Linked DNA regions of Geminicoccus roseus DSM 18922. Each later gene encodes a partner of the first gene's protein in a complex. Links are inferred from orthologs where the notes say so. Each region holds a gene or a part of one and is shown on either strand. Other genes may lie near its edges.

What was found.
Region 2: the proteins of trxB (region 1) and trxA are in contact, whole or in part, in a crystal structure (PDB 1F6M), measured with the Escherichia coli proteins. The link is inferred for Geminicoccus roseus DSM 18922 from one-to-one orthologs.

What each region holds. Positions count from the first base shown.
Region 1 is NZ_KE386572.1:2,137,024-2,142,549, reverse strand. Bases 1,139-4,136 are described here. They hold trxB (thioredoxin-disulfide reductase), read left to right. Parts: upstream 1,139-2,162; coding sequence 2,163-3,110; downstream 3,111-4,136. Other genes in these bases: GEMRO_RS0111095 (LysR family transcriptional regulator), read left to right, coding at 3,115-4,059; GEMRO_RS29070 (mitochondrial fission ELM1 family protein), read left to right, coding at 1,147-2,166. In the rest of the region: carB (carbamoyl-phosphate synthase large subunit), read left to right, coding at 1-629; transcription elongation factor GreA, read left to right, coding at 658-1,131; protein-methionine-sulfoxide reductase catalytic subunit MsrP, read right to left, coding at 4,575-5,526.
Region 2 is NZ_KE386572.1:4,844,343-4,848,365, reverse strand. The notes cover bases 1-2,759. They hold trxA (thioredoxin), read right to left. Parts: upstream 1,661-2,759; coding sequence 1,340-1,660; downstream 1-1,339. Other genes in these bases: addA (double-strand break repair helicase AddA), read right to left, coding at 1,753-2,759; GEMRO_RS0123900 (glutamine synthetase family protein), read right to left, coding at 1-1,225. In the rest of the region: more of addA, read right to left, coding at 2,760-4,023. UniProt on the Escherichia coli protein: Participates in various redox reactions through the reversible oxidation of its active center dithiol to a disulfide and catalyzes dithiol-disulfide exchange reactions.

The DNA.
Region 1 (5,526 bases):
ACCTGGACCTGCGCGCGCTCGACCATGTCGCGGTCAAGGAGGCCGTGTTCCCGTTCGCCCGCTTCCCGGGCGTCGACCTGATCCTGGGGCCGGAAATGAAGTCGACCGGCGAGGTGATGGGCCTGGACCGCGACTTCGGCACCGCCTTCCTCAAGGGCCAGATCGGCTCCGGCCAGGCGCTGCCGAAGAGCGGCACGGTGTTCTTGTCGGTGCGCGACCAGGACAAGCCCGCCGCGGTCGAGATGGGCCGGCGGATGGTCGAGCTCGGCTACGGCATCGTCGCGACCACCGGCACGGCGGCGGTGCTGCGCGGGGCCAGCGTGCCGGTCGAGGAGATCAACAAGGTCCATGAGGGCCGGCCGCACGTGGTGGACCGGATCAAGGACAAGGGCGTCGTGCTGGTGATCAACACCACCGACGGGCGCCAGGCGATCAAGGACAGCTACTCCTTGCGGCGCGAGGCCCTGATGAACCGGGTGCCGTACACGACGACGCTCGCCGGCGCCAAGGCGGTGGTCCAGGCCCTGGGGGCGCTGGCCAGCGGCGATCTTGCGGTGGTACCGTTGCAAGCCTATTTTCAGCTATCCCGAGCCGACGATTTGGTGTCCCCAGGCGCGCGTGGAGCGTGATTCCTGCTTCTCGAGAGTTGACTGAATGCTGAACAAGATCCCGATGACTCCCATGGGTCACACGCGGCTGGAGGCAGAGCTCAAGCGCCTGAAAACCGTCGAGCGACCGGCGGTGATCCGGGCGATCGCCGAGGCGCGCGAGCACGGCGATCTGTCCGAGAACGCGGAATATCACGCGGCACGGGAACGGCAGGGCTTCATCGAGGGCCGGGTCATGGAGCTGGAGGACAAGCTCTCCCGCGCCGAAGTGATCGACATCGCCACCCAGTCGGGCAGCAAGGTGATGTTCGGCGCCACGGTGAAGCTGGTCGACGAGGAGACCGACGAGAAGACCTCCTACCAGATCGTCGGCCCCGACGAGGCCGAGATCCAGCAGGGCCTGCTCTCGATCGCCTCGCCGCTCGCCCAGGCGCTGCTCGGCAAGGAAAGCGGCGAGACGGTCGAAGTCTCGACCCCGCGCGGCACCCGCTATTTCGAGATCCTCGAAGTCCGGTTCGGCTAAAAAGGAGCGTTCCCTGTGTCGTCTGTCTCGCCGGTCGTCTGGGGATTGCTGGACGACCGGCCGGGCCATGCCACGCAGGTGCAAGGCATCGGCGACGCGCTGCCCTGGCCCATGGTCGAGAAACACATGGGCTTTGGCTGGCTGTCGCGCTTCGACGTGCGGATCCTGGGGGCGAGCGTCGTCGGGCTGAACCGCAAGGCGAGGTCGGCCCTGGAGCCGCCCTGGCCGGACCTCCTGATCACCTGCGGCCGGCGCTGCCTGCCGGTGGCGCGCTGGATCAAGAAGCAGGCCGGCGGCCGGACCCGGATCGTCCACGTGATGCGGCCGGCGGTCTCCACCGACATCGACCTGCTGGTCCTGCCGCATCACGACCGCAAGCTCACCCACGAGGAGGTGGAGGTGGTCCGGGTCACCGGCGCCCCGCACCGGGTGAGCGCGCGCCGCCTGAACGAGGCGCGCGAGCGCATGGCCCAGCGCTTCGCCCACCTGCCCCGGCCGCGGCTGGCGGTGCTGGCGGGCGGGCCTGCCCGCCACGTGCAGTACCGGCGCGACTGGGCGCGCGACCTGGGGCTGCGGGCGATGGCGCTGGCCCAGAGCATGGGCGGCTCGCTGATGGTCACCACCAGCCGGCGGACCGGCGAGACTTCCGCCGCCGAGCTGGAGGCGACCCTGAAGCTGCCGCATGTGAGCTGGAAGCCTGGCGATCCCGGCGAGAATCCCTATCTGGGGATGCTGGCCCTGGCGGATGCGATCGTGGTGGGCGTGGATTCGGTGTCGATGATGAGCGAGGCCTGCGCCACCGGCAAGCCGGTCTACGTCTATGGCGGCGACAAGCTGGTCGGCCACAAGCTCAAGATGCTGGTGGCAAGGCTGTTCAAGGAAGGGCGCATTGTCGCCTTGGGCGATCCGTTCGACCACACGCCGCCGCCGCCGCTGGATTCGGCCGGCCTGGTCGCCCGGGTGGTCATGGAGCGTGCCGAACTGTGGTTCCCACCGGTCGCTCGTGTTAATGGGACGTTGTCGGAGGCGAGATGAACGAGCGACACGCGCAGGTGCTGGTGATCGGCGGCGGCCCAGCAGGCTATACCGCGGCGATCTATGCCGCCCGCGCCAACCTCAAGCCGGTGCTGATCCAGGGAATGCAGCCCGGCGGGCAGCTCTCGATCACCACGGACGTGGAGAACTATCCGGGCTTTGCCGAGGTCATCCAGGGTCCCTGGCTGATGGAGCAGATGTCGGCCCAGGCCGAGCATTGCGGCACCGAGATGATCTACGACCTGGTCACCGACGTCGACCTGTCGGTGCGGCCGTTCCGGCTGACCATGGACGGCGGCAGCATCTTCACCTGCGACGCCCTGATCATCGCCACCGGCGCCCAGGCGCGCTGGCTGGGGATCGACGCCGAGAACCGCTTCATGGGCCATGGCGTGTCCGCCTGCGCCACCTGCGACGGGTTCTTCTTCCGCGGCAAGCGGGTGGTCGTGGTCGGCGGCGGCAACACCGCGGTGGAGGAGGCCCTCTACCTGGCGGGGCTGGCCGCGCACGTGACGCTGGTGCACCGGCGCGACACGCTGCGCGCCGAGAAGATCCTGCAGGACCGGCTGTTCGCCCGCTCCAATGTCGAGGTTGTCTGGGATGCGGTGGTCACCGACCTCACCGGCACCACCGACCCCAAGGGGGTGACCGGGGCGATCCTGACCTCCACCAAGGACGGCTCCAGCCGCGAGATCCCGGCGGACGGCCTGTTCGTGGCGATCGGCCACGACCCGGCGACCGGGCTGTTCAAGGGCAAGCTCGCCATGGACGACGAGGGCTACCTGCTCACCGAGCGCGGCCGGACCTTCACCTCGGTGGATGGCGTGTTCGCCGCGGGCGACGTCCAGGACAAGATCTATCGCCAGGCCGTGACGGCCGCCGGATCGGGCTGCATGGCGGCGCTGGATGCGGAGCGCTGGCTGGCCGCCAAAGGGATGCACTGACGCCATGGTCGCCCGAGGGACGCAGGACAAGGACTTCTTCAAGACCGAAGGCCCCGACTGGGACCGGATCCGGATCTTCCATTCGGTGGCGGAGGCGGGAAGCTTCACCAAGGCGGCCGACCGGCTGGGCCTGTCGCAGTCGGCGATCAGCCGGCAGATCAGCGCGCTGGAGGACGAGCTGGGCGCTGCGGTGTTCCACCGGCATGCCCGCGGCCTGGTGCTGACCGAGCAGGGCGAGATCCTGCTGGAGACCGCCCGGGAGATCGCGCGCAAGATGGCGATGACCGTCACGGCGCTCCAGGAGCGCCGTGACGAGCCGGCCGGCCATCTGCGGATCACCACCACGGTGGGCATCGGCACGGTCTGGCTGACCCACCACCTGCCGGCGTTCCTGGACCTTTATCCCGAGATCACCGTCGCCCTGATGGTGACCGACGATGACCTGGACCTGGGGATGCGCCAGGCCGACGTGGCGCTGCGGCTGACCCGGCCGACCCAGGGCGACCTCGTCCAGCGCAAGCTGATGACCTCGCACACCCACATCTATGCAGCGCCGGGCTACCTGGCCAAGCATGGCCTGCCCGAGCGGCCGGACGACCTGGATCGGCACCGGCTGATCGTCTACGGCGACGAGGCGCCGGTACCCTCGCTGAACTGGATCCTGACGGCAGGCAAGGACGAGGAAGGCCAGGCGGCGCCGCGCCGGCCGACCATGACCGTCAACCATGTCTACGGCATGCTGCGCACGGCGGAAGCCGGGCTGGGCCTGGCCTCGCTCCCCGACTATCTGGGCGCCCCCAGCAAGAACCTGGTTCGGGTCCTGCCCGACCTCGAGGGCCCGGTGTTCACCTGCTATTTCGTTTATCCGGAGGAGCTGCGCGCTTCCAAGCGGGTAACGGTCTTCCGCGACTTCCTGCTGGAAAAGGTCGCAGAGCAGCCGGTCTGGTAAAAACGCTGGCATTTTGGCCACAGCCGATGGGTGACATGCGCCAAGCGCACGCCACCCATCTCGAACAGGCCTAGGCAAACCACCGAAACACGATTAGTTTCCGCACTGCAGCAACGCACCGCCTGGGATGCGTTGCTAGGGTCTGAGGGTCGAGCCTAGCTCTCCTCCGACCGGATCCGGCTACGCTGGGTCCAAAACGAACCTCGGTTCGTTTCCCAGGTTTTTAGCCTCCCTGATCTACTCGGCCGGGTCGCAAGACCCGGCCACTTTTTTTTGTTCAAGCGGATAACGTCCGACCTTATCGACGGCATTTCGGACGTCGTCAAGCATGCCATACAAACTCGCCCGAGTTTCGGCATGAATTTAACAATTGCTGGGTTCTCTTGCTGCAGTGCAACTTAGCCAGCCCAGCAAAAGCGCCAGTGGATGCTGCACCGCAACAAATAGAACCGTATATGAGGACAGGCGGCTCCCGTAGGAGGGCGCTGTCCTGAGTGGCCACATGGGCAGAACTATCAGCGATACAGCTGCTCGCCGTCCATCCCGCTGTAGAGGCCGGCGACCTGCTCGGCATAGCCGTTGAACAGCCGGGTCGGCACCGAGCCGAAATCGCCCAGCGGGCGCTCGAAGGCCTGGCTCCAGCGCGGATGCGGCACCTCGGGGTTCACGTTCGCCCAGAAGCCGTACTCGCTCGGGCCCAGTTCCTCCCAGTAGCTCACCGGCCGCTCGTCGGTCAGGGTGATCCGGCGGATCGACTTGATCGACTTGAACCCGTACTTCCAGGGCGTGACCAGGCGGATCGGTGCGCCGTTCTGCTTGAGCAGCGGCTTGCCGTACATGCCGGTCGCGATGAAGGCGAGGTCGTTGGCGGCCTCGGCCACCGTCAGGCCCTCGACATAGGGCCAGGGATACCAGGACTGCGCCTGTGCCGGAGCCTCGTCAGGATTGAGGAAGGTCTCGAAGCGCACGTACTGCGCGCTGCCCAAAGGCCGTGCCAAGTCGAGCAGGGCTTTCAGGGGGAAGCCGCTCCACGGCACGTCCATCGACCAGGCTTCCACGCAGCGGTGCCGGTAGAGGCGCTCCTCGATCGGGATGCGCCGCACCACCGCCTCGACGTCGATCTCCATCGGCTCCTCGACCATCCCATCGATGGTGAGCGCCCAGGGGCGGATGGTGAGCGCCTGCGCGGCGTCGACGATGTCCTTGCTGCCGCCGAACTCGTAGAAATTGTTGTAGCTGGTGGCGATCTTCTCCTCGGTGAGCGGCCGGTCCAGCGTGAAGGCCGGATTGCGCTCGCCGGGATAGAGTTCCGGGGCGATCAGCTCGCCGCCCTCCTGGGCACGGGCGCGAAGCGGCAGCGCCGCCATGGCGGCGCCCAGCCCGATTCCGGCCAGGAGCCGGCGCCGGTCGAGCGCCAGCGCCTCGTCGGTCACCCGGTGGTCGATCACGTCCCAGATCCTGCGCGCG
Region 2 (4,023 bases), 2.7 Mb from region 1 along the record:
GCGACTTGTTTTCCATCGCCTCGATCGCGTCCTCCCAGGTGATCGGGATTGAGGCGGGGATCTGCTCATACGCGTTGCCGACCACGGGCCTGCCCGGATCGCCGCCCTTCTCCAGCCCGTCCAGGATTCCGGCCAGGACCGAGGCCAGCACCAGGTACGGGTTGGCGTCCGCCCCGGCGACCCGGTGCTCGATCCGCCGGGCCTTGGCCGAGCCGGCCGGGATCCGGAACGCCACGGTGCGGTTGTTCCAGCCCCAGGTTCCGGTGGTCGGCGCGTAGGAAAGCAGCCGGAAGCGCCGGTAGCTGTTGGCGTTCGGCGCCAGGGCCAGCATGGAGGGGCCGAGCAGGCGCTGCATCCCGGCGATGCAGCGCTTCATGGTGGCTTCGCCGCCCTCGACCTCGCTGAACACGTTGCGGCCGTCCCGATCGAGCAGGCTGACATGGACGTGAAAGCCGGAGCCGGCCATCTCGGGGAAGGGCTTCGCCATGAAGGTGGCGCGATGGCCGGATGCGCGCGCCGCGGCCTTGATCAGCCGCTTGAACATGATCCCTTCATCGGCGACCTGGAGCATGTCGGTGCCGTGGCCGAGATTCACCTCGAACTGGCCGGGCGAGTATTCCGAGACCACGCCCTTGTAGGGCAGCCCCTGCTGGTCGCACCATTGCTCGACCCGCTCGAAGAAATCGTCAAAGTCATCCAGGGTCTCGTGGGTCCAGACCTCGCCCTCACGGGCCGGCCGGCCCAGCCGGTCCAGGTGCGGCAGCATCGCGAACCCGTCGCGGTTCAGCGCCTTGTCGACCAGGTAGAACTCGAACTCCAGGGCGGCGCAGGGCGTAAGCCCGAAGGCCGCGAACCGCTCCACCACCTTGGCCAGGACCGTGCGCGGGCTATACGGGAACGGGCTGCCGTCATGATCGGTAAGCTCGCCCACCACCTGGCAGGAGGCGTGGCGCCAGGGCACCACCCGGAGGGTCTTCGGCTCCAGGCGGAGCGGCCGGTCGGCATCGCCCTCTTCCCAGACCAGGCCGGAGCGGTCGACGTTGGAGCCGGTCGTGTCCAGGCTGTAGAGCGAACTGGTGAAGATCGAGCCGCCCTCCAGCGCCGAGAGCAGGTCAGCCTTCGGGATCCGCTTGCCGCGGGGGATCCCCACGAGGTCGGGCAGGAGCAGGTCGGCATGTTCGACCAGCGGGTGTTCGTCGAAAAAGGTCTGGACGAGCGGGTGCATGATGTGAAGCGGCCGGCGTCGGTCGCCCGACGCCGGCCCGTCTCCTTGAAGGATGTGTGACAGCCGGCGGGCCTGCCTCCACCTAGGCGGAAAGCAAGCTGCCCGCCAAGCCCGTCAGATGCTGTCGTGCACCCACTCGACCAGCTTGGACTTCGGCATCGCACCGACCCGGGTTGCAGCCAGCTCGCCGTCCTTGAAGATCATCAGGGTCGGGATGCCGCGCACGCCGTACTTGGTTGGGGTGAGGGGGTTCTCGTCGATGTTGACCTTCACGACCTGGATCTTTCCGTCCAGCTCGTTCTGCAGATCTTCCAGGTGCGGCGCGATCGAGCGGCAGGGGCCGCACCATTCCGCCCAGAAGTCGACCAGGACCGGCGTCTGCGCCTTCAGCACATCGGTGTCGAACTCGACGTCGGTCGTCTTTTGTACGCCCATGATCGATGCCTCGCGATCGCGGCCCGACAGGGGCCGCATTCCTGGCACTCAACTAGGTGTCGCCGATGCGCCGCGTCAAGTTCGCGCCCACGTCATGGCAGACCCGCGTCCAGCGGGACTGGCAGGTGACGACGGAGCAGCTCTACCGGCAGCGGGACCACCGAGAGCGTGTCGGTCCAGACCAGGGAGGCGTGGATCGGCCGATTCGGGAAGCGCCGCTCCAGCAGGGCCGCATAGGCGGAAAGCTGGCGCAGATAGGCGACAGGCGTGTCCTCGACCCGGTCCGGCGGCAGGCGCGCCGTCTTGAAATCGACCAGGTGGATCGCGTCGATGCCGATCGCGAGCCGGTCGATCTGGCCGTTGACCGCCACGCCCGCGATCGTCCCGGTGATCGCCTGCTCGGCCCGGGAGCCTGGCCCGAACAGCGGGCGCAGGTCGGGATGGGCCAGCACGGCCAGGACCTGCTCGCGCAGCCGCTCCTGCATGTCCGGCTCCAGGTCGGTGGCCACCCGGGCGAGGTAGCGGTCCAGGGCCGGGTCGCGCTGTGTTTCGTCCAGTTCGGGCAGGATCTGCAGCAGCCGGTGGGCATGCAGGCCGAATGCCCGCGCCGCCAGCCCGGCACCTCGCGCCGGCGGATCGTCGCCACCCGCACGGGATGGCGCCAGGCTGCGGGCGGTGGCAGGCTCGGCTCGGGCGCTGGTGCGCAGCCAGGACGGCTCCGGCATGGCCGTCGCCGCGGCCCGAACCTCCGCAGGGACCGCCACGGGCGGTCCCGGGTCACCGCGCCGCCTTGTCAGCACCTCCCCGCCCAGCAGCGCGCCCACGGCGTCGACGCCGCGCTCGGCGCCGCCGGCTGCCTCCAGGGCGGCGCGAACCCGGCCATGCCAGGAAGGCTCGCCCTTGTCGCTCTCCTCGCCCCAGCCGGCCAGGTAGAGCCGGTCGCGCGCCCGGGTCAGCGCCACATAGAGCAGCCGCCGGGCTTCCTCCTCGTCGCGTCGGGCCTCGGCCTCGACCAGCCGCTCCACCAGCGGCGGCCGGCTGCCCTTGCTGCCGCGCAGGAAGACCAGCCCGCTTTCCGGGTCGCGGATCAGGCTTCCCTGGCGGCCGCCGCCGCCCGGTCCGGCATCGGCCAGGATCACCACCGGGGCCTCCAGGCCCTTGGAGCCGTGCACGGTGAGCACCCGGACCTCGTCGCGGGCCGATTCCGGGTCGCGCTTGAGTTGCGCATCGGAGGCGGCCAGCCAGTGCAGGAAGCCGGACAGCGAGGCTGGGTGCCCACGCTCGTAGGCAAGACATTCGCCCAAGAATGCCTCAAGCGGCTCGACCACCTCGCGCCCCATCCGCTCGACAAAGCGCTCGCGCGCCCCGCTGGTGCCCAGGACGTGGCAGAACAGCTCATAAGGGGGCATGAAGTCGGCCCGGCGGATCCACTCGCGCAACCGGCCATAGGCTTGGGCAAACCGCTCGCCGCCGCTTTCGGCGAAGGCGCGCAGCCGCTCGATCAGGCTGGTCTTGCCACGATCATGGGCCAGCGCGAACAGGTCGTCCTCGGAGAGCTCGATCAGCGGGCTCTTCAGCACGCAGGCGAGCGAGAGGTCATCCTCGGGCAGCGCCAGTACCGCGCCCAGCGCCAGCAGGTCGCGCACCGCCAGATGCTCGACCAGGGTGAACCGGTCGGCACCCGCCACCGGGATGCCGCGCCGCTTCAGGGCCCGGATCACCAGGTCCTGGATCCGGCCACGCTTGCGCACCAGCACCAGGAATTCCTGGGCACGCAGCTGCTGGCCCGACGAATCCAGCGGCAGGCGCCTCGCCAGGCTGTTCTGGATGAAGGTCGCAATCGCGCTGGCGACCTTCTGCTGCCCGGTCTCCACCAGGTCTGGCCGCGTGCCCGGCTGCCAGGGATCGTAGGTCATCCGGTCGTCGCCGGGAGCCAGCGGCCAGACGCCCACCAGGCCGGGCGCACCGCCCCGGCTGGTGGCATGGCGCATGACCAGGTTATCCGCCATGACGCCCGGACGAGCATCCTCGGCCAGGAACACCTGGTCGACCACCTCCAGCACCGCCTCGGTGGAGCGGAACGAGGTGTCCAGGACCACCGTGCGGATCGGCCGGCCGGCGCCGGCCGCCCTGGCCTCCAGCCGGGCGCGCACCTCCTGCAGGGAAGCCAGGTCGGCGCCCTGGAAGCCGTAGATCGACTGCTTCTCGTCGCCGACCACGAACAGCGTCCGGTTGCGCCCGCCCGCGGTCTCGCCGGTGAAGAAATCCTCGACCAGCCGCTCGATGATTGCCCATTGCGCGGGGCTGGTGTCCTGCGCCTCGTCGACCAGCACATGGTCGATCCGGGCGTCCAGCTTGTAGAG